3 regions of the Micromonospora palomenae genome follow, and region 1 is predicted to be linked to each of the others. Evidence: riboswitches for the same ligand, from Rfam matches in the RefSeq annotation. Region 1 holds a riboswitch; each other region holds the start of a gene.

Region 1 (12,330 bases):
GGCGACCGGCCGCCCGGCCGCTGCCGGCCGGCGAGCACGTCGGCGAGGGCGGTCATCGAGGTACGGCTGGAGGAGTAGGTGGCCAGCAGGGTCGGCGACTTCGCCTTCTCCAGCACGTACGGGGTGTCCATGGCCACCGTCACCGCCGCGTCGGCGCTCAGGTCGTCCGCGCCGTCGCCGTAGCCGACCAGGTGCACCTTGGTGCCGCCGCTCGGCGCCACCGGCACCCCGGCCGCGGTGAGCGCCTCGGTCAGCGCGGCCCGGGTGTGGTCCCGGCCGGCGGAGGAGGTGACGGTCACCGGGCCCCGGACCGGGGCGCCGCAGGAGCCGCGCAGCACGGTCACCGCCGCCGCCGCGAGGTCCTTGGCCGCCTTGCGGTGCTCGGCGCTGTTCAGCGTGGACATCGCCGGGGCGGGCCGGTCGGCGAGCTGGAACTTCATGGTCAGCACCCGGGTGGCCGCCTCGACCAGCCGGGGCCGGGGCAGCGACCCGTCGCGCAGCGCGGCCAGCAGCCCGTCGTACGCCTGGCCGACGTGCGGGGTCATCAGGATCAGGTCGTTGCCGGCCAGCAGCGCCCGGACCGCGGCCTCACCCGGCGCCCAGCGCTTGGCCGGCGCCATGTTCATCCCGTCGGTGATCACCACGCCCCGGAAGCCGAGCTGCCCGCGCAGCACGTCGGTGAGGAGCTTGCGGGAGAAGGTGGCCGGGGTGCCCGGGTCGACCGCCTTGACGTCGAGGTGGGCCGACATCACCGCCATCGCCCCGGCGTCGATGCCGGCGGTGAACGGCGGGAATGCGGTGGCGTCGAGTTCCTTGCGCGGCTGGCCGATCACCGGCAGGTCCTTGTGCGAGTCGGCGGCGCTGAGCCCGTGGCCCGGGAAGTGCTTGACGCTGGCCGCGACGCCGGCGCTCTGCAGGCCCTTCACCGCGCCGGCGACCTGGGCGGACGCCCGCTTCGGGTCGGCGCCGAAGGAGCGGGAGCCGATCACCGTGCTGCGGGTGGCCAGCACGTCGGCGACCGGGGCGAAATCCAGGTTGATCCCCATCGCGGCCAGCTCGGCACCGGCGGCCCGCCAGGCGGCCTCGGTCAGCGCCGGGTCGTCGGCCGCCCCGGCGGCCAGCGCGCTGGGCAGGGTGGTAACCCCGTCGGTGATCCGGGTCACCACGCCGTACTCCTGGTCGGTGCCGATCAGGAAGGGCGCCGCCCCGGCGGGGAGCTTCGCCGCGGCGCCGCGCAGCCCGGTGGTGAGGTCGCGCACCTGGGCCGGGTTGTCGACGTTGGTGGTGGCCTGGTTGCCGGAGGTCGGGTCGTCGGCGCTGAAGCCGACCAGGATCACCCCGCCGAGGCGGTACTTCGCGACCATCTCCGCGGGGGTGTCGACCCCGGCGAGGGTCCTGTTGCCGGCGGCCGAGGCGGCGGTGACCTCGGTGGCGGAGCTGCCGTACGCGTAGGGCATCAGCACCTGGCCGACCAGGTCCTCGTCGGCGAGCGTGCCGACCAGCGCGGCGGCCCGGGCGGCCGGGTCGGCCGCCGGGGTGCCGGCCGGGCCGGGCGTGGCGGAGGCCGACGGGCTGGGCGCCGGGCGCGGTCGTTCCGGCTCCGCCGAGCACCCGGAGACGAGCAGCGCGGTCAGGGCGGCGAGGGCGACGCCGGCACGTCGCGGAGAGGTCGGCACGCGGCCCATCAAACCCGGTGCCGACTCGTGGCGGCAACCGGAGCCGGGCGGCCGGCCGGTGGGGTGTGCCGGTCCCCCACCGGGTGTCCGGGTGCGCCGCCCGGGCTCAGCCGACCCGGGTGAGCAGCGTCACCGGGGCGCCGTCCCCGGCGTACCGGTAGGGCTCCAGCTCGGCGTCCCAGGCGGTGCCGAGCGCCTTGTCCAGGGCGTGCGCCAGCGCCTCCGGGGCGCGGGCGGTCGCCATGATGCTGCGCAGGCGGTCCTCGCCGAGCTGGATGTCGCCGGCCGCGCCGACGGTGGCGCGGAACAGGCCACGGCCGGGGACGTACATGAAGCGCTCACCGTCGGCGCCCGGACTGGGCTCCTCGGTGACCTCGAAACGGATCATGGGCCACTGCCGGAGGGCAGCAGCCAGTTCGGCGCCCGTCCCCGGGCTACCGGTCCACCCGCATTCGGCCCGGCGGGCGCCGGGATCGACGGGCTGGCCCGTCCACTGCAGGTTGACCGGCGCGGCGAGGACGCGCGCGATCGCCCACTCGACGTGCGAGCACACGGCGAGCGGGGTCGAGTGGACGTATACGACGCCACGCGTTGGCACGGTGACCTCCCGGAGACCGAGGTGCGTCTTCCCCTACGACCTCGACCACCCGAGTGGTTCCTGCAACACATGATGACTGTGTGACGGATGGTGCGCCAGCGAATCGGAAAATTCGCCGGGGGGAAATACCCGGACCGGTGACCCGGTTGTGCTCTCCGGACAGGCACGGTGGCCGACCAGGCATCGTGTTCGTGTACAGTTCTCTGGGCGGTTCTGCGCCGTCGTACATCTTCGCGGGCCGAGGCTCATCCGGGCGTCTCCCGCATTCAGCCCCCGGACGTTTTCCGTCCTCCCGTACGTCTTGCAAGGAGTACCTCCGTGGCGAGCAACACCTCTAAGACCGCGCGCGCGTCAGTCCGGGCCGGCCAGGCTGGCCAGGGTGGCGCCCTCAGCGTGCTGGGCGAGTTCAAGTACCTCATCCCGCTCAACGGCGGCAAGCACGCCTACGTGCGGAACCTGACCAACGGCAAGACCGCGCACCTGCGCACCGACTCGGACGCCTTCGTCGAGGAGATCCGGGTGCTGGCCGCCGCCGGCCACGCCGCCAAGATCCGCGCCGAGATCAACAACCTCGCCGCCACCCACCCGGGCGACGGCTGGGACAAGACCGAGAAGCGCCTCGTCGAGGCCGGCGTCTTCGAGGGCTGAGCCCTCCCCCCAAGCGCCACCTGGAACCGCCCGTCGGGTCACCCCGGCGGGCGGTTCCGTCTTTTCCCGGGTCCGGCGGCATCCCCGCCGCCCTCGCCCCGGTTTGCGGCGGGTCGGGGTGTCCCGCCGCCGGGACACCCCGACCCGCCGCATCTCGCGTGGATCGTGAAGGGCCGGGACCGGCGGGCCGGGTCAGCGGTCGAGGAGGGTGACCTCGCCGGTGGCCAGGTCGTAGACCGCGCCGACGACGTCCACCCGACCCTCGGCGACCGGCCCGGTGAGCAGGGCGTCGGCGCGCAGCGTGGCCACCGTGCGCAGCACGTGCCGGCGTACCGCCATCGGGTGCACCCGCGCGTCGTCCGCCCCCACCTCGGTCACCGCCGGGGCGATCTGGTCCACCAGGTACGCCAGCGAGCCGCCCGGCCGCTCCCCGGTGCGCAGGGTGTCCACCGCCGAGGCGACCGCCCCGCACCGCTCGTGGCCGAGCACCATCACCAGCGGCACCCCGAGCTGGCCCACCACGTACTCGATGGAGCCGCAGACCGCCCGGTCCAGCACGTGCGCGCCGGTGCGGATCACGCAGATCGACCCGAAGGTCTGGTCGAAGATCGCCTCCAGCGGCACCCGCGAGTCGATGCAGCCGAGCAGCACCGCGTACGGCTGCTGGTCGCCGGAGGCGACGGCCGCGGCGGCGGTGACGTCGTGGCCGTGCACCGGCTGCCCGCTGACGAAGCGGCGGTTGCCGGTCAGCAGCTCGGCCAGCGCGGCCCGGGGCGTCCGCGCCGCCCCCGCGTTCGACCCGGTCATGTCCCCAGCCTGGTCACGGATCCGGCCTGGCGGGGCGGGATGCGAATCTTCTCACCACCACGGTTGGCGTGGTGTCATGACGGGTAGCCGGTGTTACCGCCGGGTCACCCCGGTACGAGGGGGACCGGACGGCCCGGGGAGGTCACGATGTCGGAGCAGCAGCAGGTACGGCTTCCCGACGGCGTGCGCCTGCACGTGGAGGTGACCGGGTCGGCGGACGCCGAGGTCACCGTGATCATGCTGCACGGCTGGACGCTGGACGGGCGGGCCTGGCACCGGCAGCTCGCCGACCTGATGGCCCGTTTCGGCCGGCGGGTCCGGGTGGTGACCTACGACGCCCGCGGGCACGGCCGGTCCAGCTGCATGGCCCTGCGCACGGCGACCCTGGCCCAGCTCGGCGACGACCTCGCCGCGGTGCTCGACGCCGTGGCCCCGACCGGCAGGGTCGTGCTGGTCGGCCACTCGATGGGCGGGATGACCGTGATGGAGTACGCCCACCGCCACCCCGTGCACTTCGCCGCCCGGACCGCCGGGCTGGTCTTCGTCTCGACCACCGCCGAGGGGCACACGCACACGGTGTACGGGCTGTCGCCGCGCATCGCCCGGCTGATCCGGATCGCCGAGACCACCGGCGCCGGGGTGCTGGCCCGCTGCGGCTCCTGGCGCCCGCCGCGGGCGCTGCTGCGCGCGCTGCGGCCGAGCATCCGCTGGATGCTCTTCGGCGACCGCTGCGACCCGTCCGACATCCGCCTGGTCACCTCGGCGGTGGCCCGCGCCTCGCTGCGCTCGATCGGCGGGTTCCGCGCCTCGATCGGCGCCCAGCACCGGCTGGAGACGCTGACCGAGCTGGCCCATCTGCCGGCGGCGGCGCTGGTCGGCGACCGGGACCGGCTCACCCCGCCGCCCTGCGCGGAGTCGATCGCCGCCGCGCTGCCGGTGACCGAGCTGACCGTCTGCCCCGGCGCCGGACACATGCTGATGATGGAGCGGCCGGACGAGGTGAACGCCGCGCTGGCCGGGGTGCTGGACCGGGTGCTGGCCGGCGCGCCGGAGATCGGCGCGACCGAGACCGGCGCCACGGAGATCCGCCCGACCGGGCCGACGACGACGGGCGCGACGGAGCCGATTCCGGCCGGCTGAGCGGCCCGTGGAGGGTGGCGGAGGTCGCGGGACGCGGCATGGCCGCGAAGGGGGGTGGCAGGCTGCCCGTACCCTCATTCCGCCTGGCGTGCGCCCGCGCCCGGCCGCCGCCGTCGCACAGGAGCCGTCACGTTGACCGACCAGACCACCCTGGAGCAGGAGATCGCCGCCGAGCAGCGGCATCTCGACCGGGTGTACGCCCGCCTGGCCGAACTGCGCCGCTCCGCGGCGCAGGCCGAGAAGGAGGGCTACCGGCTGGCCCGGGTGGGCAACTTCGGCGCGCTGGTCGAGCGGGACGCGATGGTGTTCCACGCCGCCCAGCGGCGGTACGTGCTGGACGCCGAGCACGAGGGGCTGGTCTTCGGCCGGCTCGACCTGCGGACCGGCCAGGTGCTGCACGTGGGCCGGCTCGGCGTACGGGGCGAGAACGCCGAGACGCTGGTCGTGGACTGGCGCGCCCCGGCCGCCGCCGCGTTCTACCAGGCGACCCCGGCCGAGCCGCTGGGCGTGGTGCGGCGGCGCACCATCCAGTCGTCGGCCGAGAAGGTCACCCGGATCGAGGACGACCTGCTCGACCCGGAGTCGGCGCCGGCCGAGATGACGGTGGTCGGTGACGGGGCCCTGCTGGCGACCCTGTCCCGGGCGACCGGCCGGGGGATGCGCGACATCGTGGCCACCATCCAGCGGGAGCAGGACGAGGCGATCCGCTCCCCGGGCTCCGGGGTCACCATCGTCTCCGGCGGCCCGGGCACCGGCAAGACGGCGGTCGCGCTGCACCGGGCCGCGTACCTGCTCTATTCCGACCGCAGCCGGTACGCCGGCGGCGGCATCCTGGTGGTCGGCCCGTCCTCGGTCTTCGTGGAGTACATCGCCTCGGTGCTGCCCTCGCTCGGCGAGGAGACCGCCACGCTGCACTCGCTGGGCTCGCTCTTCCCGGGCATGTCGGCGACCCGGACCGACCCGCCGGAGGTGGCGGCGGTGAAGGGCTCGCTGCGGATGCGCAAGGTGCTGGAGCGCGCGGTGCGCGACGCGGTGCCGGGCGGGCCGGACGAGCTGCGCCTGCTCTACCGGGGCGAGCTGCTCCGGCTGGAGCGCCGCGAGCTGGACGGCGTCCGGGACCGGGCGCTGTCCCGGGGCGCCCGGCGCAACGAGGTACGGCGGGTCGCCTTCGACGCGGTGCTCGCGGCGCTGTACGCCCAGGCCCGCCGGCTGGCCGTCACCCGGCTGCCGGAGCAGCGCGCCTTCGAGGACGAGATCATCGACCGGCCGGAGTTCCGCGAGTTCCTCAAGGCGTGGTGGCCCCGGCTGCACCCGCGGCACGTGCTGGGCTGGCTGGCCCGGCCGGAGCGGCTGCGCCGGTACGCCGGCGGCATCCTGTCCCGGGCGGAGACCGCGCTGCTGGTCGAGGCGTACCGGGCGCTGGACGCGCAGGGGCTGACGGTGGCCGACATCGCCCTGCTCGACGAGCTGGACGCACTGCTGGGCAAGCCGGTGCGGCCGGCCCGGGCCAAGCGCGACCCGTACCAGCTGGCCGGCGGCGTGCGCGAGCTGAGCACGTTCGCCGACCGGCAGCGGGCCGCCCGGGCGGCGGCGCGGGAACGTCCGGAGGACTACCGCGACTACGCGCACGTGGTGGTGGACGAATCGCAGGACGTCTCGCCGATGCAGTGGCGGATGATCGGCCGGCGCGGCCGGCTCGCCTCCTGGACGGTGGTGGGCGACCCGGCGCAGACCGCCTGGACCGGTGACCCGCAGGAGCTGGACCGGGCCCGGGACCAGGCGCTGGGCCGGCGCCGGCGGCACCGCTTCGCGCTGACCACGAACTACCGCAACTCGGCGGAGATCTTCGCGGTGGCGGCGGCGGAGATCCGCCGGCTCTACCCGGACCTGGAGCTACCGACGGCGGTCCGCTCCACCGGCGTGGAGCCGATCGCGCTGACCGTCGCCGCCGACCGGCTGCCGGCGGCGACCGTGCAGGCCGTGGACGCGCTGCTCACCGAGGTGGAGGGCACGGTCGGCGTGATCACGCCGGTGCCGCGCCGCGACGAGGTGGCCGGCTGGCTGGGCGGCCGCGGCGGCTCCCGGCTCCAGGTGGTGACCAGCCTCCAGGCCAAGGGCATGGAGTACGACGGCGTCGTGCTCATCGCCCCGAGCGAGATCCGGGCCGACCCCGGCTCGGGCGTGCGCACCCTCTACGTCGCCCTCTCCCGCGCCACCCAGCGCCTCACCACCATCGACCCCACCCCCTGACCCCCGCCCCGGGGTCGGGCACTTCCGGAGAAGGAGTGGCTGTTCCGGGCGCGGAGGCCGCTCGTTCTCTGAAGGTGGGGGATGCGTGCGGGGTCAGTTGCATACATAGCGATGTGAGCATAGATTGGGTTCGGGCCGCCGGGGCGACGGAGGGTGTGGGCGTGGGCGCAGGTCATGACCACCACGGGTCGGTCGCGAACGCGGCGCACCGCCACCGCGGGCGGCTCTGGGCGGCCTTCGCGCTGCTCGCCGCGCTGATGGTGGTCGAGGCCGTCGCCGCGTTCGGCACCGGCTCGCTGGCCCTGCTCTCCGACGCCGGGCACATGTTCACCGACGTGCTCGGCATCGGCATGGCGCTGGCCGCCATCACCGCCACCCGGCACGGCGACCGGGACCCGCAGCGCACCTTCGGGCTCTACCGGCTGGAGGTGCTGGCCGCGCTCGCCAACGCCGTCCTGCTCAGCGGGGTGGCGATCTACGTGCTGATCGAGGCGGTCCGCCGGTTCGGCGACCCGCCGGAGGTGCGGACCGGGCCGATGCTGGCGGTGGCGGTGCTCGGCCTGCTGGCCAACCTCGTCGCGTTCGCGCTGCTGCGCGAGGGGGCGCAGGAGAGCATCAATCTGCGCGGGGCGTACCTGGAGGTGCTCGGCGACCTGCTCGGCTCGCTGGGCGTGATCGGGGCCGCGCTGCTCATCGCCGGCACCGGCTGGTGGTGGGCCGACCCGGCGGTGGCGGTCGCGATCGGCCTGTTCATCCTCCCCCGCACCTGGCGACTCGGCCGGGCGGCGGTGCGCATCCTGGTCCAGGCCGCCCCGGAGCATCTGCAGGTGACCGCCGTGCACGACCGGCTGACCGCCGTCCCCGGCGTCGCCGAGGTGCACGACCTGCACGTCTGGACGCTCACCTCCGGCATGGAGGTCGCCTCCGCCCACCTCACCATGGTCCCCGGCGCCGAGGTCGGCACGGTGCTGGCCGCCGCCCGCACCGCCCTGCACGAGGACTTCCACATCGAGCACGCCACCCTCCAGATCGAGCCGGGGGCCGCACCCGGCGCCTGCGGGCAGGTCGAGTGGTGACGAAATCGGACACCTATTGTCCCGTTGTGTCACCTACACCAGGATTCACTCCAGTACCCTCAGTCACGAAACGGGCGGGTGTCACACCCGTACCGGTAGGCTCGGTCCCGGCCTCCGCCAGGCGGCACCCTCCGGTGCCGGCGGTGGCCGCCGCCTAATCGCCTGCCAGGGCGAGCCGGGGAACCATGTTCGTGGGGTGCATCCGCGTCAGCGGTAGGGATCTTCCGTCCCGAACCCGTCAGCTAACCCGGTCGGCGGCTGACGGAAGGACATGTGCATGCACGTACGACGTACCACCGCACGGCTGGCGGCCGCGGTCGTCGCGACGCTCGCCCTCGGGGTGTCGTCCGCGCCGGTCCCGGCGACCGCCGCTCCCCCCGCCACCCGGCTCGCCGCCCCCGGCGACCCCGAGGGCGGCACCCCCGCGCTGCGCGCCCAGCTCGACGCGGCCAGCAAGGGCTGGATCGACGCCAAGGCCGCGCTGGAACGCTCCACCAAGCGGCAGCAGGAGCTCGGCAACCAGCTCAAGACCATCGAGTCGGAGCTGACCGTCCGGCAGGGCAAGGTCGGCGAGATCGCCGGCGTGGCGTACCGGACCGGGCGGCTCGGGCCGGTGTCGGCGCTGCTGAACAGCTCCAGCCCTGAAGGCTTCCTGGACCGGGCGGCGGCGCTGGAGACGGTCGCCTCCAACGAGGACCGGGAGCTGCGCAGCCTGATCCAGACCCGCGACGACGCCACCCGCACCCGGGCCGCGCTCGACAAGGAGATCGTCGAGGAGCGCAAGCAGGTCGCGGTGATGGCCAAGCGCAAGGAGCAGGCCGAACGGGCCCTGGCGGTGGCCGCCGCCGACAAGCCCGCCGTCAGCACCGGGGGCGGCTCCAACGCCGGCACCTCCACCGCCAACGCCCGGCCGGCGCCGCGCAACCCCGACGGGTCCTGGCCCTCGGAGTCGTGCAGCGTCAACGACCCGACCCCGGCCAACGGCTGCATCACCCCGCGCATGCTCAACGCGCTCAAGCAGAGCCAGGCGGCCGGCTTCACCCGGTACGTCTCCTGCTACCGCCCCAGCGGGTCGGGCGAGCACCCCAAGGGCCGGGCCTGCGACTTCGCCGCGCAGAAGAGCGGCTTCGGCGGGGACGCGACCGGCGGCGACCGGACGTACGGCAACAACCTGGCCGCGTACCACGTCCGCAACGCCGACCGGCTCGGGGTGCTGTACGTGATCTGGTACCGGCAGATCTGGCTGCCCAGCAGCGGGTGGAAGTCGTACAGCGGGGCCGGCGGGGACCCGTCCAGCGACCACACCAACCACGTGCACCTGTCGGTCTACTGACCGACCCGCGGCGGGGCCCGTCCGAGGCGGACGGGCCCCGTCGTACGCGCGCCGACGTACCCGGGATGTCGTCGACCGGCCCACGACGCAGCCCGACGGCCGGGCGAGCATCGAGGCATGACCCGACTCTCCCCCGACGGCCGCAAGACCCTGCTCACCCTGCACCTGGTGACCGCGCTGGGCTGGCTCGGCGCGGACCTCGTGCTGCTCACCCTCGGCATCGCCGGGCTGCGCGGCGCCGACCCGGGGGTGGTCTACCCGGCGGCGGCGCTGGTGGCGACCTGGCTCTTCGCGCCGCTGAGCGTGCTGGTCTGGGTGATCGGCGTGACCAGCGCACTGCTGACCCCCTGGGGGCTGCTGCGCTGGCGCTGGGTGGTGGTCAAGCTGGTGCTCACCACGGTGATGATCGGCCTGGTGCTGTTCGCGCTGACGCCGAACCTGCGCGCCGCCGCCGGGCCGGACGCCACCGCACACCAGCGCCTCGACGTGGTGGTCGCCCCGGCGGTCTCCACCGGCCTGCTGGTCACCATGACCGTGATCTCCACCTGGAAGCCGTGGGGCCGCAACCGCCGGACCGTCCCCCCGCCCCGCCGGGCGGCGGCGCCCGCCGGCCGCCGCTGAGTGGACCCGGGCGTCAGTTCGGGACCGGGCCGCCGCCGGCCTTCCGGTCCAGCACCGCGCCGAGTCGGCTGGCCAGGCCCAGGTGCGCGGCGCGGGCCTGGCGGAACGCGTACCCGAACAGCGGTGCCGGCGCGGAGAGGGTGATCTCCACGTCGATCCGCAGCACGTCGCCCTCCTCCTGGAGCCGGGTGTGGTTGCGCACCGTCGTGCCGGGCTGCTGCCGGGCCACCGTGACGATCTCGTCGTCGGTGACCACCAGGACGTCGGCCTGGTAGGTGACCGGGAACCGCAGCGGCCCCAGCTCCAGCCGGTCGGTGATGGCGTAGCTGGCCCGCGCGCCCGGACGGGTGGGCAGCCGGCGCACCCGGACGATCAGCGGATGCAGCTCCCCCTGCCGGGCCGGATCGCTCAACAGCGCCACCGCGTCCGCCCGTGAGCAGCGCGCCTGCACCGTGTAGCTGAACGACTCCCGCCGGACCACTCCACCCTCCACCCCTCGTCGGTCGCCCGATCGTCCCGTACGACGGCCGGGCTGGCAATCGCAGGCGGCATGACGGTGCCCCGGCGGGGAATCCGGCCGGCGACGGCCACGGGAGGCGGGGCATGGACGGGTACGACGGTGGTGGTCAGTCGGCCGCAGGAGCGGACCACCCCGGACGAGCTGGCCGACCGGGCGGTGGACCGGTGACGCTGCGGGTGCTGGTCACCAACGACGACGGGATCGCCGCGCCGGGCATCCTGGCGCTGGCCCGAGCGGCGGCCGACCGCGGCCTGGACGTGGTGGTGGCCGCCCCGCTGGAGGAGGCGAGCGGCACGAGCGCCTCGATGACAGCGGTGGAGCGCGAGGGGCACGTGGTGGTCCGCGACCATCCGCTGCCGGAGCTGCCCGGGGTGCCCGCGTACGGGGTCGGCGGCTCGCCCGGCTTCATCGCGCTGATCGCCGTGCACGGGGCCTTCGGGCCACCGCCGACGGTGGTGCTCTCCGGGATCAACCGGGGCGCCAACGCCGGCCGGGCGGTGCTGCACTCCGGCACGGTGGGCGCGGCCTTCACCGCCGCCGCCAACGGCTGCCGCGCCATGGCCGTCTCGCTGGACGTGCTCTCCGTCGGCGAGGCCACCGCCGTCAGCGGCGGCGCCGCGGTCTCCGCCGCCGCCCGGGTACGCGACGCGGAGCGGCACTGGGACACCGCCGCCCGGGTGGCGCTGGACCTGCTGCCCCGGTTGACCGCCGGGCCGGTGGAGAGCGTGCTGAACGTCAACGCCCCGGACCTGCCGCACGGGCGGCTGCGCGGCGTGCGCCGGGCCACCCTGGCCAGCTTCGGCCAGGTGCAGATGACGGTGGCCGAGTCCGGGCACGGCTTCGTGCGGACCTCGCTGGAGGAGCCGGGGCAGGCCGTGCAGCCCGGCACCGACCTGGCCCTGCTGGCCGCCGGGTACGCCTCCGTCACCGCCGTCCGGGCGGTCACCGAGGTCGCCGACGTGGACCTCTCCGGCCTGGGCGGCGACTGACCGCCGGTTTGATCCACTCCGTTCCGGCGACGTGGCGGGGTCCGCGGGCGCGGGTCACCGCCACATCGGCGACCTGGAGTGGATCACCAGCGGCCGACGTCAGGCGCCGGGGAGGACCTCGGGGGTCGGGGCCGCGGCGCCGGCGAAGTAGGGCTCCGGCGCGCCGAAGAGGCCGAGCAGGCCGGTGACCCAGAGCTGCCGGTGAACGAACCGGCTGGGCTCGGTGACCACCAGCTTGACGCCGCTGACCTCGGCCGTCTGGAACCCGGCGACCATCGCGCTGATGCCGACGGAGTCGATGAAGGTGACGAGTCGCATGTTCAGCTCGATCCGGGACGGACGGCCCTTCGCGAGCACCTCGGCGATCGCCTCACGCACCTCGTACGCGGTGTCGACGTCGATCTCCCCTCGCGGAGCGATCTCCATGACACCACCCGGCAGAACCGACTTCACGATCGACAGGCTCACGCGAGCACCTCCACTCGCCCGTCCACGGGCGCCTCATCAGTACGCGGGCCGCGACCGAGAGTATTCCTCCGACGGCCTCGGTCGCCACCCCCCGGGATGAGCAATTCGCGGATCCGGACGGACCGGACCGTTCTTCCCCGAGTTGTTCCTGGTCCCGTTCATTCCAACGAGCGACCGGGTTCGGCCGCTCCAACCGATCCAGGG
Region 2 (12,330 bases), on a different contig from region 1:
GGAGGTAGCCGCCGGCCTCCAGGTCGGCGACGATCGCCTGCGCGGCGCGCTCGGTCACGCCGACCTCGTCGGCGACGTCCCGCAGCCGGGCGGTGGGGTTGCGGGCGATGGCGAGCAGCACGTGCGCGTGGTTGGTGAGGAACGTCCAGTTCCGGGTGCTCCCGTTCTGCGCAGTCGTCGCCATGCCCGTCATGGTATGGCCAGTCCCTCGGCTTTTCCGCCCTGGCTCCCCCGGACCCACCCCGGCGGTCGGCCCGCCGGACGCCAGGCGAAACATCACATCGACGCCGGGGCAAAGTATGAAATCCGTATCACGTATACCTTGACGTATCTTCTGCTGCGTGTGACGGTGGGCGGCGAGGCCGCCTCCGTCGCCGGCCGGGTGTGACCAGGCCGATCTCGTGAGGGACCGAGGTGAGGCAATGACCCTGACCGATCCGACGCAGGCGCTCGCCGAGCTGCACGCCGGCAACCGGCGTTTCGTGACGGGCGCGCAGCGCCACCCCAACCAGGACTCGCTGCACCGGGCGGCGGTCGCCGACGGCCAGCACCCGTTCGCGGTGATCGTCGGCTGCTCCGACTCCCGCCTCGCCGCCGAGATCATCTTCGACCGGGGCCTGGGTGACCTCTTCGTGGTGCGTACCGCCGGGCACACCGCCGGCCCCGAGGTGCTCGGCAGCGTCGAGTACGCGGTGAGCGTCCTGAACACCCCGCTGGTGGTGGTGCTCGGCCACGACTCCTGCGGGGCGGTGCAGGCCGCCCGGGACGCCGCGCGGACCGGCACGCCGCCGGCCGGGCACCTGCGGGCGGTGGTGGACGCGGTGGCGCCCAGCCTCCGGCGGGCCGCCGAGCAGGGTGTCGACGACGTCGACGGGATCGTCGACATCCACATCGCGCACACCGTCGAGGCGCTGCTGGGCAACTCCGCCGTACTGGCCGCCGCGGTCGCCGAGGGGCGGTGCGCGGTGGTCGGCATGTCGTACCGACTGGCCGCCGGTGAGGTGCGGACGGTGGCCGCGGTGCCGAGCGTCGTGCCGGCTCAGGCCGGCGATCGGGCGACCGCCGTCGCCGGCTGAGCCCCCCCGCACGCGACGAGGGCCGCCCCCACCGGGGACGGCCCTCGTTCGGTACGCGTCGCGCGCTAAAGCATCGACATGTGCACGTGGTCGGTGTGGTTCGACGGTCCGCTGTACGACTTCCACCCGGTCGCCGGGAACCAGATCTGCCGGTTCCAGATCACGTAGTAGATGCCGAGCCGGTCGGCGTTGCGGATCAGGAACGCGGCGAGGTTGTTGCCGTACATCCGGGTGTCGTTGTTGTGCCAGGGCGCGAAGCCGCTCCGCTGCAACGACCAGTCGCAGGCCTTGCCCTTCGGGTGCTCCCACGGCCCGCCGGGCCGGTAGCAGCCCGCGAACCGGGTGAAGCCGGCCCGCCGGACCTCCTTGTACGCGTGCAGGGTGCGCGGCGTGATGGTGCCGGAGGTGGTCGGGTCGTTCTCGGTGCGTGACTCCGGACGCCAGCCGCCGTCGGCAGTCCGGCCGGGGCCGATCCGGGCGACCGGCGAGGTCGCGTCGACCAGGCCGCCGGTGAAGCCCCGGCCACCGACCAGCTGGAGGGCCTTCTCGGCCTCCCGGCTCTCCCGGGCCATGTCGTTGGTGAGCTTCTGCTGCTCGCGCACCTCGGCGTCCAGCGCCAGCTTGGCCTGCTCCGCGCGGTTCTTGGCGGCGGTGACCTTGGCTAGCTTCTGCGCGTTGACCATGTTCAGCTCGTCCAGGGCGGCGGCGCGCCTGACGAACGAGTCCGGGGCGTCGCTCTCCAGCAGCATCGCCACCGCGCCGATCCGGCCGGTCCGGTACGACTGCGCCGCGATCTGCGAGACCGTCGGCTGCAACGCCGCCAGCTCGTCCTGCGCGCGCCGCACCTCCAGCGCGAGCTGCTGCTGGCGCTTCTTGGACTTCTCCAGCTGCGTCTTCGCCTTCGAGTACTCGCGGTTGCGCAGCTCGATGACGTCGGTGAGCAGCTTGGGCTCGTCGTCCTCCTCGTGCCCGGAGGGGGTGGGGGTCGAGGGCGCGGCGATCGCGGCTGTCGGCCCGCCGAGGATGGCCAGCGCGGCGAACACGGCCACCACCGGAGTCAACCAGCGGCGCAGGGGTGCCGTCACAGTGTTCCCTTCCGTCGACCGCCGACCGGGTTAGCTGACGGGTTCGGGACGGAAGTGGCCCCTACCGCTCGCGCGGATTCACCCCATGTACCTGGTTCCCCGGCTCGCCTCGCGGCGATTGGGCGGCGGCACCGCAGGCGCCGCTGCGCGCCTTCGGCGGTGACCGGCAGCGAGGTTACCCGAGAGTCGTACCGGGGATCTACGTCCAGAACCCGACTAAATGCGTTATTTCGTCGTAGCGAAGCGTGACGAGTGACGCGTTCGTCAGGTTCCGCGTCGGCGTCGGTCACGCAGCGGAGTCTCACCATGCGGTGTCCGTGCTCCTTTCCGGGTCGGGCCACCGTGCGGGGGCCGGGGTGGACGGTCCGCCGGGACGCGACGCGCTCAGCGCCTCGAGCGCCGCGTCCCGGTCGGCGGAGGGGCGGGGCGTGGGTGCCGGTCCGGTGTCCCGGGCCGGATCGTCGGCCGGGCCACGACCGGCGGTGGCGACCAGCGCGGCCAGAGCGGTGGTCAGCGGTACGGCGGCGATCAGGCCGAGCGTCGCCACCGCGCTGCGGACGATCTCCTGGGCCAGGAACTCGCTGGTGAGGATCTGGCTCACCGGCCGGCTGTCGGCGGTGAGCAGGAGCAGCAGCGGCAGCGACGCGCCCGCGTACGCGAGCACGATGGTGTTCACCGTGGAGGCGATGTGCGCCCGGCCGACCCGGGTGGCGGCCCGGTAGAGCTGGGTCCGGGACAGTCCGGGGTTGGCGTGCGCCAGCTCGGTGACGGTGGCGGCCTGGGTGACGGTGACGTCGTCGAGCACGCCGAGCGAGCCGATGATGATGCCGGCCAGCAGCAGCCCGTGCAGGTCGACGTCGCGCTGGTACATCGACAGCGTGGTGGCCTCCTCGCTGCCGAACCCGGTCAGGTGGGTGGCGGCGGTGGCCAGGCTGCCGAGCAGCCCGGTCAGCACCAGGCTGCCGAGCGTGCCGAGGACCGCCACCGAGGTCTGCGCGGTGATCCCGTGGGTCAGGTACAGCACCACGAACATGATCAGCGCCGAGCCGGTGATCGCGATCAGAAGTGGCGAGCCGCCCGCCGCGATGCCGGGCACGACGAAGGTCAGCAGGATGGCGAAGCTGGCGCCCAGCCCGGCAAGCGCGGCCAGCCCGCGCAGCCGGCCGAACGCCACGATCGCCGCCGCGAAGAGCGCCACCAGCCACACCAGCGGCTTGCCCCGCTGGTGTTCGGCGATCTGGTAGCTGGTGGCGGTGGGGTCGGCCGGGTCGGCGAGCTGGACCAGCACCACCTCGTCGCCCACCGCCACGGCGGGTGCGCCCGGGCCGGCGGGCACCGGCGTCTCCACCTGCTGCCCGTTGTCCGGGCCCTGCTCGACCCGGACCGTCACGGTCCCGCACGGGCCCTCGACGGCGCCGGGCGCCTCCGGCGTCGGTGGGCAGGGTTCGGTCACCACCCGGGTCACCGTGCCGTGGTGGCGCGCCGGCTCGGCGCCGCCGTCGGCCTGCCGCGAGTCGCGCGGCCACAGCACCAGGGCGGCGATCACCGTGACGACGAACAGCGGGACCACCGTCGCGACGAGGATCCGTCGCACCCCCGGTGGGGCGGACGGAGCGGGACGGGTGTGGTCGGCGCCCATTGCGAGTCTCCCAACGATCCAGGGCGGAGTACGTGTCAGCCGGCCGGTCGGTTCAGCCGCGGAACGCGCGTGGCGGGCCGCGTACCCCGGTGTGGGCCCTGGGTGCCGGCGGGGTCACCCAGGGCGACCGGACGGTGCTGTCGCCCGGTGTGGCGACCCGCCCGGGCGGCCGCCCACGGCAGCCGAGCCCGGCGCGGTACGCGGGTCGGCGGCAGCAGCGGCGGATGGCGAGTCATGGCCGGAGAATCGTAGCCAGGTTCGGTGCGGGTCCGCCCGGTTCGTGCCATCGGCAGCGCGTTCACCGGGCATCGTGAGGGCATGGACCAGCAGGCCGGCCCGGCCCGGCACCCGGGGTCGGACCGGCACCGGGGGCACGACCGGCACGCCGGGCACGACCCGGAGATGTTCCGCCGCCGGTTCTGGCTCTGCCTGGCGCTGACCCTGCCCGTGGTCGCCACCAGCCACATGGTGATGGAGTGGTTCGGCTACTCGCTGGAGTTCCCCGGCCGGTCCCTGGTCGGGCCGGTGCTCGGCTCGGTGGTCTTCTGGTGGGGCGGCTGGCCGTTCCTCGTCGGCGCGGTGCGCGAGGTGCGCGACCGGGCCCCGGGGATGATGCTGCTGATCGGGATGGCGATCAGCGTCGCGTACGCCGCCTCGCTCGCCACCAGCCTCGGCGCCTTCGAGCTGGACTTCTGGTGGGAGCTGGCCGCCCTGGTCACCATCATGCTGCTCGGGCACTGGCAGGAGATGAAGGCCGTCGGGCAGGCGCGGGGCGCGCTCGCGGCGCTGGCCGCGCTGCTCCCCGACGACGCCGAGCGGGTCGGGCCGCAGGGCGGCACCGAACGGGTGCCGGTGAGCGGGCTGCGGGTGGCCGACGTGGTGCTGGTCCGCCCCGGTGGCCGGGTGCCGGCCGACGGGCGGATCGTCGACGGGGCCGCCGAGCTGGACGAGTCGATGGTCACCGGCGAGTCCCGCCCGGTCTCCCGCGCGGTCGGGGACCGGGTGGTGGCCGGCACCGTCGCCACCGACTCGGCGATCCGGGTCCGGGTGGAGGCCGTCGGCGACCAGACCACCCTCGCCGGCATCCAGCGCCTCGTGGCACAGGCGCAGCAGTCCGGCGGGCGGGCGCAGGCGCTGGCGGACCGCTTCGCCGCCTGGCTCTTCTACGTCGCCACGGGTACCGCCGTGCTAACCGTCGTGGGGTGGACCGCGCTGGGCGAGCGGGACCAGGCCGTGGTGCGGACCGTCACGGTGCTGGTGATCGCCTGCCCGCACGCGCTCGGCCTGGCCATCCCGCTGGTGATCGCGCTCTCCACCGCGCTGGCCGCCCGCTCCGGCGTGCTGGTCCGCGACCGGCTCGCGCTGGAACGGATGCGCACCGTGGACGTGGTGCTCTTCGACAAGACCGGCACCCTCACCAGGGGCGAGCACGCGGTGGTCGGGGTGGCCGCCGCGCCGGGGACCGGCGAGGACGAGGTGCTGCGGCTCGCCGCCGGGGTCGAGGCGGACAGCGAACACCCGCTGGCCCGGGCGATCGTCGCGGCCGCCGCCGAGCACGGCGGCCCGGCCCCGGCCGCCGGCTTCCGCTCGCTGCCGGGGCGCGGCGTCCGGGCCGACATCGACGGTGCGCCGTACGCGGTCGGCGGCCCCGCGCTCCTGCGTGAGCAGGGACTGGAGCTGCCCGGGGCGCTGGAGCCGGCGGCCCGGCGCTGGGCGGAGCGCGGCGCGGCGGTGCTGCACCTGGTCCGCCTGCCGGACACCGTCCTCGGCCTGCTCGCCCTCGCCGACCAGGTACGCCCCGAGGCCCGGGAGGCGATCGCGGAACTGCGGGCCGAGGGGGTCCGCAGCATCGCGATGATCACCGGGGACGCCCGGACGGTGGCCGAGGCGGTCGCCGCGGACCTCGGCTTCCGGCCCGGCGTCGACGAGGTCTTCGCCGAGGTGCTCCCCGCCGACAAGGACCGGAAGGTGACCGCGCTGCAACGCCGGGGGCTGCGGGTGGCGATGGTCGGGGACGGGGTCAACGACGCGCCGGCGCTGGCCCGGGCGGACGTGGGCATTGCGATCGGGGCGGGCACCGACGTGGCGATCGAGTCGGCCGGAGTGGTGCTGGCCTCCTCCGACCCGCGCGGGGTCGCCGGGGTGGTCCGGCTGAGCCGGGCGGCGTACCGGAAGATGCGGCAGAACCTCGCCTGGGCGGCCGGCTACAACGTGGTGGCGCTGCCACTGGCGGCCGGCGTGCTGGCCTTCGCGGGGGTGGCGTTGAGTCCGGCGCTCGCCGCGGCGCTGATGTCCGCCTCGACGATCGTGGTCGCGCTCAACGCCCAGTTGTTGCGCCGGGTACGCCTCTGATCCCCGCCCGGATCGGGCTAGCGTGGTCGGGTGCGAACGGTGACGGTGCGGCCGGCCGGGTGGTGGGCCCGGCTGCTCCTGCTCGCCTGCACCCTGCTCGGGCTGGCCGCCATGCACACCATCGGCCACGGCACGCACTCCGTCGCGTCCCACCCGGACGGCCACGCCGCCGTGTCGCAGCGGGCGCCGGTTGCTCAGGCCGCCCGGTCCGAGGCGGTCCCGGTCGCCCACGGCGCCACGCCCGCAGCGGTCCCGGCAGTCCAGGCGGCTCCGCCCGAGGCGATCCCGGCCGCCCACGGCGCCGCGCCCGCAGCGGTCCCGATCGTCCATGTCGCCGGGCCGGTGTCGTTCGCCGGCCAGGGCGGCGGGGTGGTGGTGGGTGACTGCTCCGGGGTCGGCTGCGAACGGGTCGCCGCCGACCAGTCGGCTCGTGCCCGCCCGCGCGGCGCAGTGGCGCTTCCCGCCGATCAGCCGGGCGGTGCCCCGAGTGGCTGGAGTGTCTGCCTGGCGGTGCTCGGCGCCTTCACGGTGGCACTGCTGCTGGCGACGCTGCTGCTCGGCCGTGCCCGCCCCGCCGTCGACACCCGCCACCCGTCGGGGCCGTCGCGTGGGCCGCGCGCCCCGCCACCCCGCCCGGTCGGGCTTCGCCTCGCCACGGTGTCGGTGCTGCGCAGATAGGCCGCCCCGACGCGGCCACGCCGCGTCCGGAGTCCGCTGCGTACGTACCCACACCGAAAGGTTTCGACATGTCCACTCGTACCATCGCGCGCCGTGCCGCCCTGGCCGGCGTCGCCCTGAGCGCCGCTCTCGCCCTGGCCGCCTGCGGCAGCGACGACCACCAGGCCGGCTCCGGCCACGACATGCCGGGCGCGGGCGCCACCGCCGGCCCCTCGGCGAGCGCGTCCGCCACGTTCGGCGACGCCGACATGATGTTCGCCCAGATGATGATCCCGCACCACCAGCAGGCGGTGCGGATGTCGGAGCTGGCCGACAGCCGTGCCCAGGACCCGGAGGTCAAGCACCTCGCCGCGCAGATCAAGGCCGGCCAGGCACCGGAGATCGCCACCATGACCGGCTGGCTCACCGCCTGGGGCCGGCCCGTCCCGTCCGGCAGCCCGAGCAGCGGCCACCACGACCACGGCATGCCGGGCATGATGTCCGACGCCGACATGGCGAAGCTGGCGGCCGCCTCCGGCCGGGAGTTCGACCGGCAGTTCCTGACCATGATGATCGCCCACCACGAGGGCGCGATCACCATGGCGGACGAGGAGCTCGCCAGCGGCGCCAACGCGGACGCCAAGGCCATGGCGCAGCAGATCGTCAACGCCCAGCAGGGCGAGATCGACGCGATGAAGAAGATCCTCGCCCGGCTCTGACCGCCGCCGGCCGGGGCGCCCGGAGCCGTCGTGGCTCCGGGCGTCCCGGCCGGCGGGCTCAGCCGCGCTTCATCAGGCGGCCGACGGCGGCCATCATCTCGGCGGCCATCTCGTCGGCGCGGCCCTCGGCGGCCCCCTCGTGCATGCAGTGCCGGGCGTGGCCGTCGAGCAGGCCGAGGGCGACCTTGTCCAGGGCGGCCTGGATCGCCGAGATCTGGGTCAGCACGTCGATGCAGTACCGGTCGTCGTCGACCATCTTCTCCACGCCGCGGACCTGGCCCTCGACGCGGCGCAGCCGCGCGAGCAGCTGGTCCTTGCTGGCGGTGTAGCCCCGGGTCGGGGTGCTCGGTGTGGTCATGACACCCAGGATAGCGTACCCCCTGGGGGTATGCTACGGTCCTCGGGAGAGCTACCCCTGGGGGGTATAGCATGGGATGCGGGAGGAGAGTTGCCATGGTCACCACCACGTACCAGGTACAGGGCATGACCTGCGGGCACTGCGTCAACTCGGTCAGCACCGAGGTGAGCGCGATCCAGGGCGTCAGCGACGTCCAGGTGGACCTGGCCTCCGGCCGGGTCACCGTCACCAGTGAGAGCCCGCTGGACACCGACGCCGTCCGCGCCGCCGTCGACGAGGCCGGGTACGACCTCGTCGAGGCGTGACGGGGTCACGACCCCAGAGAACCGAGGTATTCCGATGAACACGGCGACGAAGCTGAGCGGTTTCGCCCTCGGCCTCGCGGCGGTGTTCGGCACGGCGTACGGGGTCGGCCACCTGGCCGACCCCGTCACCCCGGCCGCCGACACCCGCCACGAGCCCGCCGGCACCGGCCACGGCTCCGACCCGCACGGCGGCGACCAGACCGGCGGCGACCAGACCGGTGCGGCACACCTGCCCGGCGGGCTGCTCGTCTCCGACCGCGGCTACACCATGCAGCCGGTGGACGCCCCGACCGGGCAGTTCGCCTTCCGGATCACCGGCCCGGACGGCGCCCCGGTGACCGGCTACGAGATCGCCCACGACAAGCGGATGCACCTGATCGTGGCGCGACGCGACCTGTCCGGCTTCCGGCACGTCCACCCCGAGCTGGGCGCCGACGGCACCTGGCGGGTGGACTCCCCGCTGGGCGGGCCGGGCGTCTGGCGCGCCTTCGCCGACTTCACCCCGTCGGGCGGGGAGCCGCTCACCCTCGGGGTCGACGTGACCGTCCCCGGCCAGCTCCAGCACCGGCCGCTGCCGGCACCCACCGCCAGCACCACGGTCGACGGCTACACGGTCACCCTCACCGGCACGCCGCAGCCGGGCCGCACCAGCCAGCTGACGCTGACCGTCAGCCGGGACGGGAAGCCGGTCACCGACCTGGAGCCCTACCTCGGCGCGTACGGGCACCTGGTGGCGTTGCGGCAGGGCGACCTCGCGTACCTGCACGTGCACCCGGAGGGCGTGCCCGGTGACGGGCGTACCCCGGCCGGGCCGGCGGTGAGCTTCGCCGCCGAGGTGCCCTCGGCCGGCAGCTACCGGCTCTACCTGGACTTCCGGCACGGCGGGGCGGTGCACACCGCCGAGTTCACCGTGCTGGCCGGCGACGCTCCGGCGGCCCCGGCGAGCACCCCGGGCACCCGGACCACCCCGACCGCTCCCACCCCGACCGCCGACGCCGGCCACGGCGCCCCCGGTCACGGGCACAACTGATCGGAGGTGCCCCGATGACCCCGACCGCGAACTCCCTGCCGGTCGCGCCCCACCGGATCGAGCTGACCATCGGCGGGATGACCTGCGCGTCCTGCGCCGCGCGGATCGAGAAGAAGCTCAACCGGATGGAGGGCGTGACCGCCACCGTCAACTACGCCACCGAGAAGGCCACCGTCCGGTACGCCGACGAGGTCACGCCGGAGGACCTCATCGCCACGGTGGAGAAGACCGGCTACACCGCCGTCGTGCCGCCCCCGCCCACCCCGGCCGGTACGACCGGACCGGCCGCCGAGCCGGCCGACGAGCTGCGCGGCCTGCGGACCAGGCTGTGGGTCTCGGTCGCGCTGACCGTGCCGGTGATCCTGCTGGCCATGGTGCCGGCCTGGCAGTTCACCTACTGGCAGTGGCTGTCGCTGACCCTGGCCGCCCCGGTGGTGGTCTACGGCGGGCTGCCGTTCCACCGGGCCGCCTGGATCAACCTGCGGCACGGCGCCGCCACCATGGACACCCTGGTCTCGCTCGGCACCCTGGCCGCGTTCGGCTGGTCGCTCTGGGCACTCTTCCTCGGTGATGCCGGGATGCCCGGGATGACCCACCCGTTCCGGCTGGACATCACCCGCACCGACGGCGCCGGCAACATCTACCTGGAGGCGGCGGCCGGCGTCACCGTGTTCATCCTCGCCGGCCGGTACTTCGAGGCCCGTTCCAAGCGGACCGCCGGCGCCGCCCTGCGCGCCCTGCTGGAGCTGGGCGCCCGGGACGTCGCGGTGCTGCGCGGCGACGTCGAGACCCGGATCCCGGTCGACCAGCTCGCGGTGGGGGACCGGTTCGTGGTCCGCCCCGGCGAGAAGGTCGCCACCGACGGGGTGGTGGACGAGGGCACCTCGGCCGTCGACGCCAGCATGCTCACCGGGGAGTCGGTGCCGGTCGAGGTCGGCCCGGGCGACACCGTGGTGGGCGCGACGGTGAACGCCGGTGGCCGGCTGGTGGTCACGGCCACCCGGGTCGGTGCGGACACCCAGCTCGCCCAGATGGCGAAGCTGGTGGAGCAGGCGCAGTCCGGCAAGGCGGCCGTGCAGCGGCTGGCCGACCGGATCTCCGGCGTCTTCGTCCCGATCGTGATCGCCCTGGCCGCCGGCACGCTCGGCTGGTGGCTCGGCACCGGGGCCGGCCCGACGGCCGCGTTCACCGCCGCGGTCGCCGTGCTGATCATCGCCTGCCCGTGCGCGCTCGGCCTGGCCACGCCCACCGCGCTGTTGGTCGGGACCGGCCGGGGAGCCCAGCTCGGCATCCTGATCAAGGGGCCGGAGATGCTGGAGTCCACCCGCCAGGTGGACACCGTCGTGCTGGACAAGACCGGCACGGTCACCACCGGCCGGATGACCCTGGTCGACGTGCTCCCCGCCCAGGGGGTCGACCGGACGGAACTGCTCCGGCTCGCCGGGGCGCTGGAGGCCGGCTCCGAGCACCCGGTCGCCCGGGCGGTCGCGGCGGGCGCCGCCGAGGCGGGCGCGCTGCCGCCGGTCACCGGCTTCGCCAACGCCGAGGGGCTCGGCGTCACCGGCACCGTGGACGGCCGCGAGGTGGTCGTCGGTCGGCTCCGGCTGCTGCGCGAGCGGGGCCTGGACGTACCCGAGGAGGTCGTCCGGGCGGCGGGTGACGCGGAGGCCGCCGGCCGGACGGCCGTGCTGGCCGGCTGGGACGGCCGGGCCCGGGGCGTCCTCGCGGTCGCCGACGCGGTCAAGCCGACCAGCCGGGCGGCGATCGACGGGCTGCGCGGCCTGGGACTGAAGCCGGTGCTGCTCACCGGCGACAACGCGACCGTCGCCCGGGCGGTGGCGGCCGAGGTCGGCATCGACGAGGTGATCGCCGAGGTGCTGCCGGCCGACAAGGTCGACGTGGTCAGGCGACTCCAGGGCGAGGGGCGGACCGTCGCGATGGTCGGCGACGGGGTCAACGACGCCGCCGCGCTGGCCCAGGCCGACCTGGGTCTGGCCATGGGCACCGGCACCGACGTGGCGATCGAGGCCGCCGATCTGACCCTGGTGCGCGGCGACCTCACCGCCGCGGTCGACGCCATCCGGCTCTCCCGGCGGACCCTGGCCATCATCAAGGGCAACCTCTTCTGGGCGTTCGCCTACAACCTGGCCGCGTTGCCGCTGGCCGCCGCCGGCCTGCTCAACCCGATGATCGCCGGGGCCGCGATGGCCTTCTCGTCGGTGTTCGTGGTCGCCAACAGCCTCCGGCTGCGCGGGTTCCGCCCGGTCGGCTGAGCACGGGCGCGCCGCCGCCGGTCCCACCGTGGGGCCGGCGGCGACGTCGTTCCTCCATCCCGCCGCCCCGACCACGGCACCGGTCACCGTGGGTGATCACGTATGGGTGATCGGTGTTTCCGGCGAAAAGGCCCGGGGTACATCCGGGACGTCGGAGGAACTGCAAACTGGAGGTTCGCATGGGTATCGACGACAAGATCGACAACGCTGGCGAGAACACCGCGGGCAAGATCAAGGAGGGCCTGGGTCGGGCGACCGACGACGAGCGCCTCGAGGCCGAGGGCCGCAACGACCAGGCGAAGTCCAACCTCAAGCAGGCCGGCGAGAAGATCAAGGACGCTTTCAAGAGCTGACCAACGCATTCCGCACGCCGGGCCGACCACTGTCGGCCCGGCGTGCGGCGCGCTGTGCCCGACGCCGATCGCTGTCACCACCGGGGGAGCCGCTTCGCGGCAGCGGAGCGTGAGTGCCTCCGGCACGCCGGCCGCAGCACGCCGACGTGACCTCGCAGCGATCCTGGTCGTTGCCAGAACGACATCCGCCGCGTTCCGACCCGGCGGCCGGGCGATGAGATCCGGCCGTGGGTCGACCCGCGCCGTCCCCACCGGACGGCCGACACCCGAACGGGGAAGTCCATGTTCCGAAGCTCCGCCGCCGCGCTCGCCCTGGTGGCCTGCGCCGCCCTCGTCGCCGGCTGCCAGCAGGCCGGGAACGACGCCGCCGACCCGCAGGACGCTCCGGCCGCCGCGAGCGCCACCGCCACCGCGAGCGCCGCCGCGACGCCCAGCCCGAGCGCGTCGCCGACCGGCCCGAGCGCCGCCAACACCGCCGCCGTC
Region 3 (6,260 bases), on a different contig from region 1:
TTCGGCCGCGATGCCTCGGCCGCGAGCCCAGGGGGCGACCGCGTAGCCGATCTCGCTGACCAGGCCGCGCCAGTCGGTCTTCTTCAGGCCGACGGTGCCGAGGAGGCGGTCTGTGTTCGCGTCGACGATCGCGAAGTGGATCCCGTCTCCGGTCTCCCGCAGGGAATGGGAGATCTTGGTGCACCAGTCAGCGGAGTCCTGGCGGGTGTAGGGCTGGGGCAGCGGGAGCCACTGCTGGATGAGCGGGTCCGCGCAAGCGATCTGATTTTCCTCGATGTCGATTGCGGAGAAGGGCCGCAGCAAGAGATCGCCCGCCAGCAGGCGGGTCTCGGGGAACGTGGGGGTCATTCCTGCTGGCCTCCGACTGATCATCTATGTGCGGCTGACGCTAGCAGGGCCTGCTGACCAGGTGATTCGCAGAAGATCGCGGATGGCTGGTCAGGTGACTGCACACCTGGTCAGCCGGTCCGTCGTTGTCGGCTAGCGTCGGTGTCAGCGGGCGTACTTGGCTGTACGAATGGCTGTACGGGTCACCTCGCCAGTCCCTCGAAGTGGGCACGAAGAGCGGCAACGAGCGAGGTCATCTGTTCTCCCGCCTCGACGGTGATGAATACTCGCGCGAGCCATCCGTCGGGTGAGTAGGAGTCCTGGTGAAGGGTTCCGCCTAGAGAGACGTGCCCCTTGCCGTCATGGCGGGCGGTGATCCGCATCGTGGCGTCCAATGATCGCCAACTACGTTCACCCTCCCAGCCGCGCCAGTCGTCGGCCAGCTGCTGGAAGAAGATAACGAGGTCCGGCTCCCGGGCGTGAGTCGGCCATGCAAGCTCTACTCCGCGCCGAGCGGTGAGTCCTTGGTCATGCAGCTCCACCTGCATCACGGCGACGTACCCGTCACCCCACGGGTCTTCTGGTGGATGAAGCACCCACGTGCTCTCTGCGGGTGGATAGCCGATGATCAGTGGGGCGTTCATGATGCCGCATTATGGCTGGCGGATCTCCTCGTCGGGCAGTCGAGAACGCACCAGGGATGACCGAGGCTAATGGCACGCGGCCTGGTCCTTGGCTACGGAACATCGAAGGCCCTGGCTCGGACTCGCGTCCTGGCCAGGGCCTCGATCGTGGAGCGGGTGACGGGAATCGAACCCGCACTGTCAGCTTGGGAAGCTGATGTTCTGCCATTGAACTACACCCGCAGGCGGCACCACTGTACCTGAGGCGACCGCCGCCGTGCACCCAGGTACCCCGGGCACGCCGGCACGCCCTCCGCCGTGATCGATCTTGGACGTAACGTATCCACGTGGAGCTAAAAGTTTCACAGCGGCAACATATGGTCGTTCTCAAATCTGTCGATCGGTTGTAACGTCACCCCCACGTTCTCGACCACGGCGTGACATACCCCCTGTCACGCCGCCAGAAAGAGGTGGGCCCATGGGACTCCGTCCCAACCTGCTGACCCGGCGTGCCGCCGGTGTCGCGTCGACGACCCTCGCGCTGCTGCTCAGCACCGCCGCGGTAGGCGTCGTCCCCGCTGCTTCCGCCTTCTCCGCCGCCCCGAGCGAGGTCTGCGCCGAGCCGGCCGACGTCCACTCGGACGCTCGGATCAAGAAGGGCGGGATCGCCAAGCACGAACCCAACGAGCTGACCGCCAAGCAGGTCCGCGAACGCGAGGCCGACCTGGCCGCCGCGCTGCGCGAGCGGGCGAGCTTCCGGGCCGGCGCCCAGGCCGCCGCCCCGCTGGCCAGCGTCACCATCCCGGTCGTCGTGCACGTGATCCAGCGCGACAGCACCCGCGCCGGCGGCAACATCCCGGACTCGATGATCACCTCACAGATCAGCGTGCTGAACCAGGCCTACTCGGGTGCCACCGGCGGCGCGGCCACGGCCTTCGGCTTCCAGCTGACGAAGATCAACCGGGTGACCAACCCGGCGTGGTACCCGATCGTGCAGGGCTCCTCGGCGGAGCGGTCGATGAAGACCTCCCTGCGCGAGGGCGGCAAGAACACGCTCAACGTCTACCTGGGTGAGCTGAGCGACGACCTGCTCGGCTGGGCGACCTTCCCGCAGCGGAAGCTGAACAGCATGGACGGCGTGGTCGTGCTGAGCGAGTCGCTGCCGGGCGGCACCGCCGCCAACTACAACCAGGGCGACACCGGCACCCACGAGGTCGGCCACTGGCTGAACCTCTACCACACGTTCCAGGGTGGATGCTCCGGCTCGGGTGACAGCGTCAGCGACACCCCGGCCGAGGCCTCGCCGGCGTTCCAGTGCCCGACCGGGCGGGACACCTGCGCCACGGCCGGCCTGGACCCGATCACCAACTTCATGGACTACACCTACGACTCGTGCATGTACCAGTTCACCGCTGGCCAGGCGAGCCGCATGCTGACCGCATGGAACGCGTACCGCGCGGCGTAACACCCTCAGCAGACACCGGTGCCGGCTCCGTCGTAGGACGGGGCCGGCATCGGCGTCTCGGCGGTCAGGCGGCGGGGCGGCGGGTGTCGAAACCGTGGCGGCCGCGGCGCGCCGGCCGCCGATCGGGTACGCCGGCGGCGTCGCCGCCGCGGTGGGCGGCGACCGGATCGAGCCAGACCTGGACGGCGGAGGACCCGTGGCCCTCGCCGGGCTGGCCGAGCCCACCCTGGTCGCGGCGGGTCAGCATCGCCACGTCGACGCTGAACTCGAAGAGTCGCCAGTCGACCTGCGGCGCCGCCCGGCCGAGGCGGGCCACCCGGGCGACCCGGGCCGGGTCGGTGACCGGTTGCGCGCGACCGGCGACGTACGCCTCGTCGTCGGTCTCCTCAGGCGGGAACGAGTGCAACGCGTACCGCCCGTCGCGTTCGAGGTCGCGCCGCTTGGGCGAGTCGACGACGAAGCAGAACAGCCCCTCGTCGGTGATCACGGGGCAGACCGGGTGCACCCGGGGCCCACCGTCGGCGCGGACGGTGGCCAGGTAGCCGAAGCCCGGCCCGTACTGCTGCATGAGAAGGCGGATCCCGTCGGCGAGTCGGGGCTCGTCAGCGGCGAATTCGGACCAGGAAGCCATACGGACATCCTATCGAACATGTGTACGAACGCGTAGTCCGACACGCAGGTCACCCGGTCCGCTCGATATGGTGTGCCGATGCTGCTCTCCGACCGCGACCTGGTCTCCGAGATCAAGGCGGGCACGCTCGCGCTGGAGCCCTTCGAGCCCACGCTGGTGCAGCCGTCCAGCATCGACGTGCGGCTCGACAAGCTCTTCCGGGTCTTCAACAACCACCTGTACACGCACATCGACCCGGCGATCCAGCAGGACGAGCTCACCTCGATGGTCGAGGTGCCCGAGGGTGAGCCGTTCGTGCTGCACCCCGGCGAGTTCGTGCTCGCCTCCACGCTGGAGGTCATCTCGCTGGGCGACCAGCTCGCCGGGCGCCTGGAGGGCAAGTCCAGCCTGGGTCGGCTCGGCCTGCTCACCCACTCGACCGCCGGCTTCATCGACCCGGGCTTCTCCGGTCACGTGACGCTGGAGCTGTCGAACGTGGCGAACCTGCCGATCACGCTCTGGCCCGGGATGAAGATCGGCCAGCTCTGCATCTTCCGGCTCTCGTCCCCGGCCGAGCACCCGTACGGCTCCGCCGTCTACGGGTCGCGCTACCAGGGCCAGCGCGGGCCGACCCCGAGTCGCTCCTGGCAGAACTGGCGCACCTGGCCCACCCGCTGACGCCGGGCCGGGCCCCCGGAGTCCCGGGAGCCCGGCGCGCGCTCAGCCCAGCCGGCCGTAGCTGTTGACCGGCCCGTCGTCGACCCGCTTCATCTTGACCGGCTGGCCCGCCTGGGAGGCGTGCACCACCCAGCCGCCACCGACGTACATGCCGACGTGGTGCAGGTCGGCGTAGTAGAAGACCAGGTCGCCGGGGCGCAGGTCGGCCCGGCTGACCCGGGCGGTCACCTGGCGCTGCTGGCGGGCGTTGTGCGGCAGTGAGACACCGGCCTTCGCCCACGCCGCGAGCATCAACCCGGAGCAGTCGTACGAGTTCGGGCCCTCGGCGCCCCAGACGTACGGCTTGCCGATCTGCGCGCAGGCGAACTTGACCGCCGTGCCGGCCGGGCCGCCGGGATAGCCGGCCGGGCACGGGGCCGGGCGCAGCGCACCCCCGCCACCGTTGCCGTACACCTTGAGCCGCAGTTTCTGCAGCCGGTCGATCTCGGCGTTGATCTGCTTCTTCTTCGCGGCCAGCTGGGCCTCGGTCCGGGTCAGCTGGGCGACCATCTGGTCCAGCGGCGCCTTCTCCGCGGCCAGCTTGTCCCGCAACTCCTTGACGGCCCGCACGTCGCGCTGCTGGCGCTGGGCGAACCGGTCGAGCATTTCGAGCTGGTCGACCAGTTCGCCGGGGGAACTGCTGCCGAGCAGGGCGTTGACGGCGGAGACGTTCTCCCCCTTGTACGCCTCGGCGGCGAGCCCGGTGACCTGGTTCATCGCGAGGTCGACCTGGAGTTGCAGCGGCTCGATGCGCTTGGCCAGCGCGTCGGCCTGCCGGCGCTTGGCGGCCAGGTCCTGACGGGTGGCGTTGTGCTGCTCGATGATCGGTTCGAGCCTGTTCCAGTCCTGGTCGATCTGCCGCTCGATCTCGGCGACCGAGGGGTCGGCGTGGGCCGCCGTGGCAGCGCCGGTCAGTACGACGGCGGCACCGGCGAGGGCGGCAAGGACGGTGGTGAAGCGGGACCAGCGTGGGCGCGGCGCAGCCGTCAGCCGGGCGACCTGGGTCGACCGGTACGACGGTGGCCGCGGGGCATGGTGTGCCACCGGGCTCCGGGCTCCTTCTTCCGCGACCGCCTACCGGGTTAGCTGACGGGTTCGGGCGGGAAGGGAGCGCCCTACCGCAGTGGCTGCGGATTCACCCCGGCTTACCTGGGTCCCCGGCTCGCCCGTGGGCGATTCGGCGGTGCCGGCCACTGCCGCCCGGGTTGGACGGACCTGTCGCGGCCGACGAAGGATCAGAGTAGAGACGACCGTTATCGATCCGCAACCCGCCATGCCGTGCCGGGTCCCGGATACGCGAAACCCCCGGTCGGTCGACCGGGGGTTTCGCGGCGGGCTCGGGGTCAGTTCGGTCGTCGGAAGCCGGCGACCGGCATGTAGTCGATGCTGGTGACCTGGACGGGTTTGCCGGTCCGTGGCGCGTGCACCATCAGCCCGCTGCCCAGGTAGAGACCCACGTGGTGCAGGTCGCTGTAGAAGAAGACCAGGTCGCCGGGGCGCGCCTCGGAGCGCGGGATGGCCTTGCCCTCGTTCCACTGGGCGCCGGTGTGGTGGGTCAGGTAGATGCCGGCGGCCTTGTAGGCGTACTGGGTGAGGCCGGAGCAGTCGAACGAGTTCGGCCCGTCGGCACCCCAGACGTACGGGTCACCGACCTGCTGGCAGGCCACCCGGATGGCGGTCTGCGCGGCGGAACTCACCACGCCCTTGACGGTCGGGCAGCCGGCCACCTTGACGACGGTCTTCGGCATCGACGCCTGGAGCCGCTTGATCTCGGAGTTGATCTGCGCCTTCTTGGCGGCCAGCTCCTTCTCCTGCTTGACCTCCGCGGCGATCAGCGCGTCGAGCTTCTGCTTCTCGCCGTCGTACTTCTGCCGGGCGTTGATGACGACCTGGAGCTCCTTGCGCTCCTGCGCGGCGAGGCGGTCGAGGATGGTCAGCTGCTCGGTCAGGGTGCCCGGCTTGGCGCTGACCAGCAGCGCGCCGATGTCCTGCGAGGGGCCCGTCATGTAGTACCGGGAGGCGAGGTCGCCCACCCGGTTCATCGCCAGCTCGGTCTGCAGGGCCAGCGGCTGGATCTTTTTCTCCAGCTCCGCCGACTTCTTGCGGTTGACCTTGAGGTGCGCGCGGACCTTGTTGTACTGCTCGATGGTCGGCTCGAGCTGTTCCCACTGCTTGTCGATCGCCGCCTCGATCTCCTCCGGCGTGGGCGCTGCGTGCGCCGGCACGGCGAACATCCCGGCGCCGACGACCACGGCGGCGACCAGGGTGAGCAGGCGGCGGGCGATCCGGCGCAGGCCGGTGGGGTGAGTGGGCGGACGACCCTGGGCGTGACGATGAGGGGGCATGGTTGCCACCGGCACCGACTCCTTAGCGACCGACCGCCGGGCGCCTCGCTGAGGGGAAGACGGAGGCAGACGACCCACAGCGGTCGGTGCCCCACATTAGGGAACCGTCCGTACGAATTCAAGGTGGCTCATTACAGCATCACGCCTGTGCAACCACTTGCACACAAAGGGTG

Evidence for each region. A riboswitch is a leader RNA that binds a small molecule or an ion and turns the genes downstream of it on or off. The one in region 1 is predicted to bind cyclic di-AMP.
Region 2: it holds a riboswitch for cyclic di-AMP, as region 1 does, so the genes downstream of both, FHX75_RS13640 (coiled-coil domain-containing protein) here and FHX75_RS24345 (coiled-coil domain-containing protein) in region 1, are expected to answer to the same signal.
Region 3: it holds a riboswitch for cyclic di-AMP, as region 1 does, so the genes downstream of both, FHX75_RS16200 (C40 family peptidase) here and FHX75_RS24345 (coiled-coil domain-containing protein) in region 1, are expected to answer to the same signal.

What each region holds. Positions count from the first base shown of each region.
Region 1 is NZ_VIXA01000003.1:732,330-744,659, reverse strand. It holds gene FHX75_RS24380 (glycoside hydrolase family 3 protein) at 1-1,685, opposite strand, end outside; gene FHX75_RS24375 (DUF3145 domain-containing protein) at 1,783-2,274, opposite strand; gene FHX75_RS24370 (hypothetical protein) at 2,593-2,922, shown strand; gene FHX75_RS24365 (carbonic anhydrase) at 3,115-3,729, opposite strand; gene FHX75_RS24360 (alpha/beta fold hydrolase) at 3,877-4,869, shown strand; gene FHX75_RS24355 (HelD family protein) at 5,002-7,119, shown strand; gene FHX75_RS24350 (cation diffusion facilitator family transporter) at 7,281-8,195, shown strand; cyclic di-AMP (ydaO/yuaA leader) riboswitch at 8,337-8,468, shown strand; gene FHX75_RS24345 (coiled-coil domain-containing protein) at 8,473-9,528, shown strand; gene FHX75_RS24340 (hypothetical protein) at 9,646-10,149, shown strand; gene FHX75_RS24335 (SRPBCC family protein) at 10,163-10,642, opposite strand; gene FHX75_RS30960 (hypothetical protein) at 10,700-10,837, shown strand; gene surE (5'/3'-nucleotidase SurE) at 10,834-11,658, shown strand; gene FHX75_RS24325 (STAS domain-containing protein) at 11,758-12,126, opposite strand.
Region 2 is NZ_VIXA01000002.1:557,871-570,200, reverse strand. It holds gene FHX75_RS13650 (helix-turn-helix transcriptional regulator) at 1-193, opposite strand, end outside; gene FHX75_RS13645 (carbonic anhydrase) at 423-1,076, shown strand; gene FHX75_RS13640 (coiled-coil domain-containing protein) at 1,142-2,161, opposite strand; cyclic di-AMP (ydaO/yuaA leader) riboswitch at 2,166-2,296, opposite strand; gene FHX75_RS13635 (YibE/F family protein) at 2,463-3,800, opposite strand; gene FHX75_RS13630 (heavy metal translocating P-type ATPase) at 4,119-6,152, shown strand; gene FHX75_RS13625 (hypothetical protein) at 6,183-6,830, shown strand; gene FHX75_RS13620 (DUF305 domain-containing protein) at 6,899-7,528, shown strand; gene FHX75_RS13615 (metal-sensitive transcriptional regulator) at 7,587-7,886, opposite strand; gene FHX75_RS13610 (heavy-metal-associated domain-containing protein) at 7,982-8,191, shown strand; gene FHX75_RS13605 (hypothetical protein) at 8,226-9,221, shown strand; gene FHX75_RS13600 (heavy metal translocating P-type ATPase) at 9,236-11,494, shown strand; gene FHX75_RS13595 (CsbD family protein) at 11,674-11,847, shown strand; gene FHX75_RS13590 (hypothetical protein) at 12,130-12,330, shown strand, end outside.
Region 3 is NZ_VIXA01000002.1:1,086,033-1,092,292, forward strand. It holds gene FHX75_RS16170 (GNAT family N-acetyltransferase) at 1-348, opposite strand, end outside; gene FHX75_RS16175 (DUF6228 family protein) at 531-971, opposite strand; tRNA gene FHX75_RS16180 (tRNA-Gly) at 1,120-1,193, opposite strand; gene FHX75_RS16185 (zinc metalloprotease) at 1,429-2,415, shown strand; gene FHX75_RS16190 (pyridoxamine 5'-phosphate oxidase family protein) at 2,480-3,046, opposite strand; gene dcd (dCTP deaminase) at 3,125-3,703, shown strand; gene FHX75_RS16200 (C40 family peptidase) at 3,746-4,786, opposite strand; cyclic di-AMP (ydaO/yuaA leader) riboswitch at 4,799-4,935, opposite strand; gene FHX75_RS16205 (C40 family peptidase) at 5,086-6,102, opposite strand.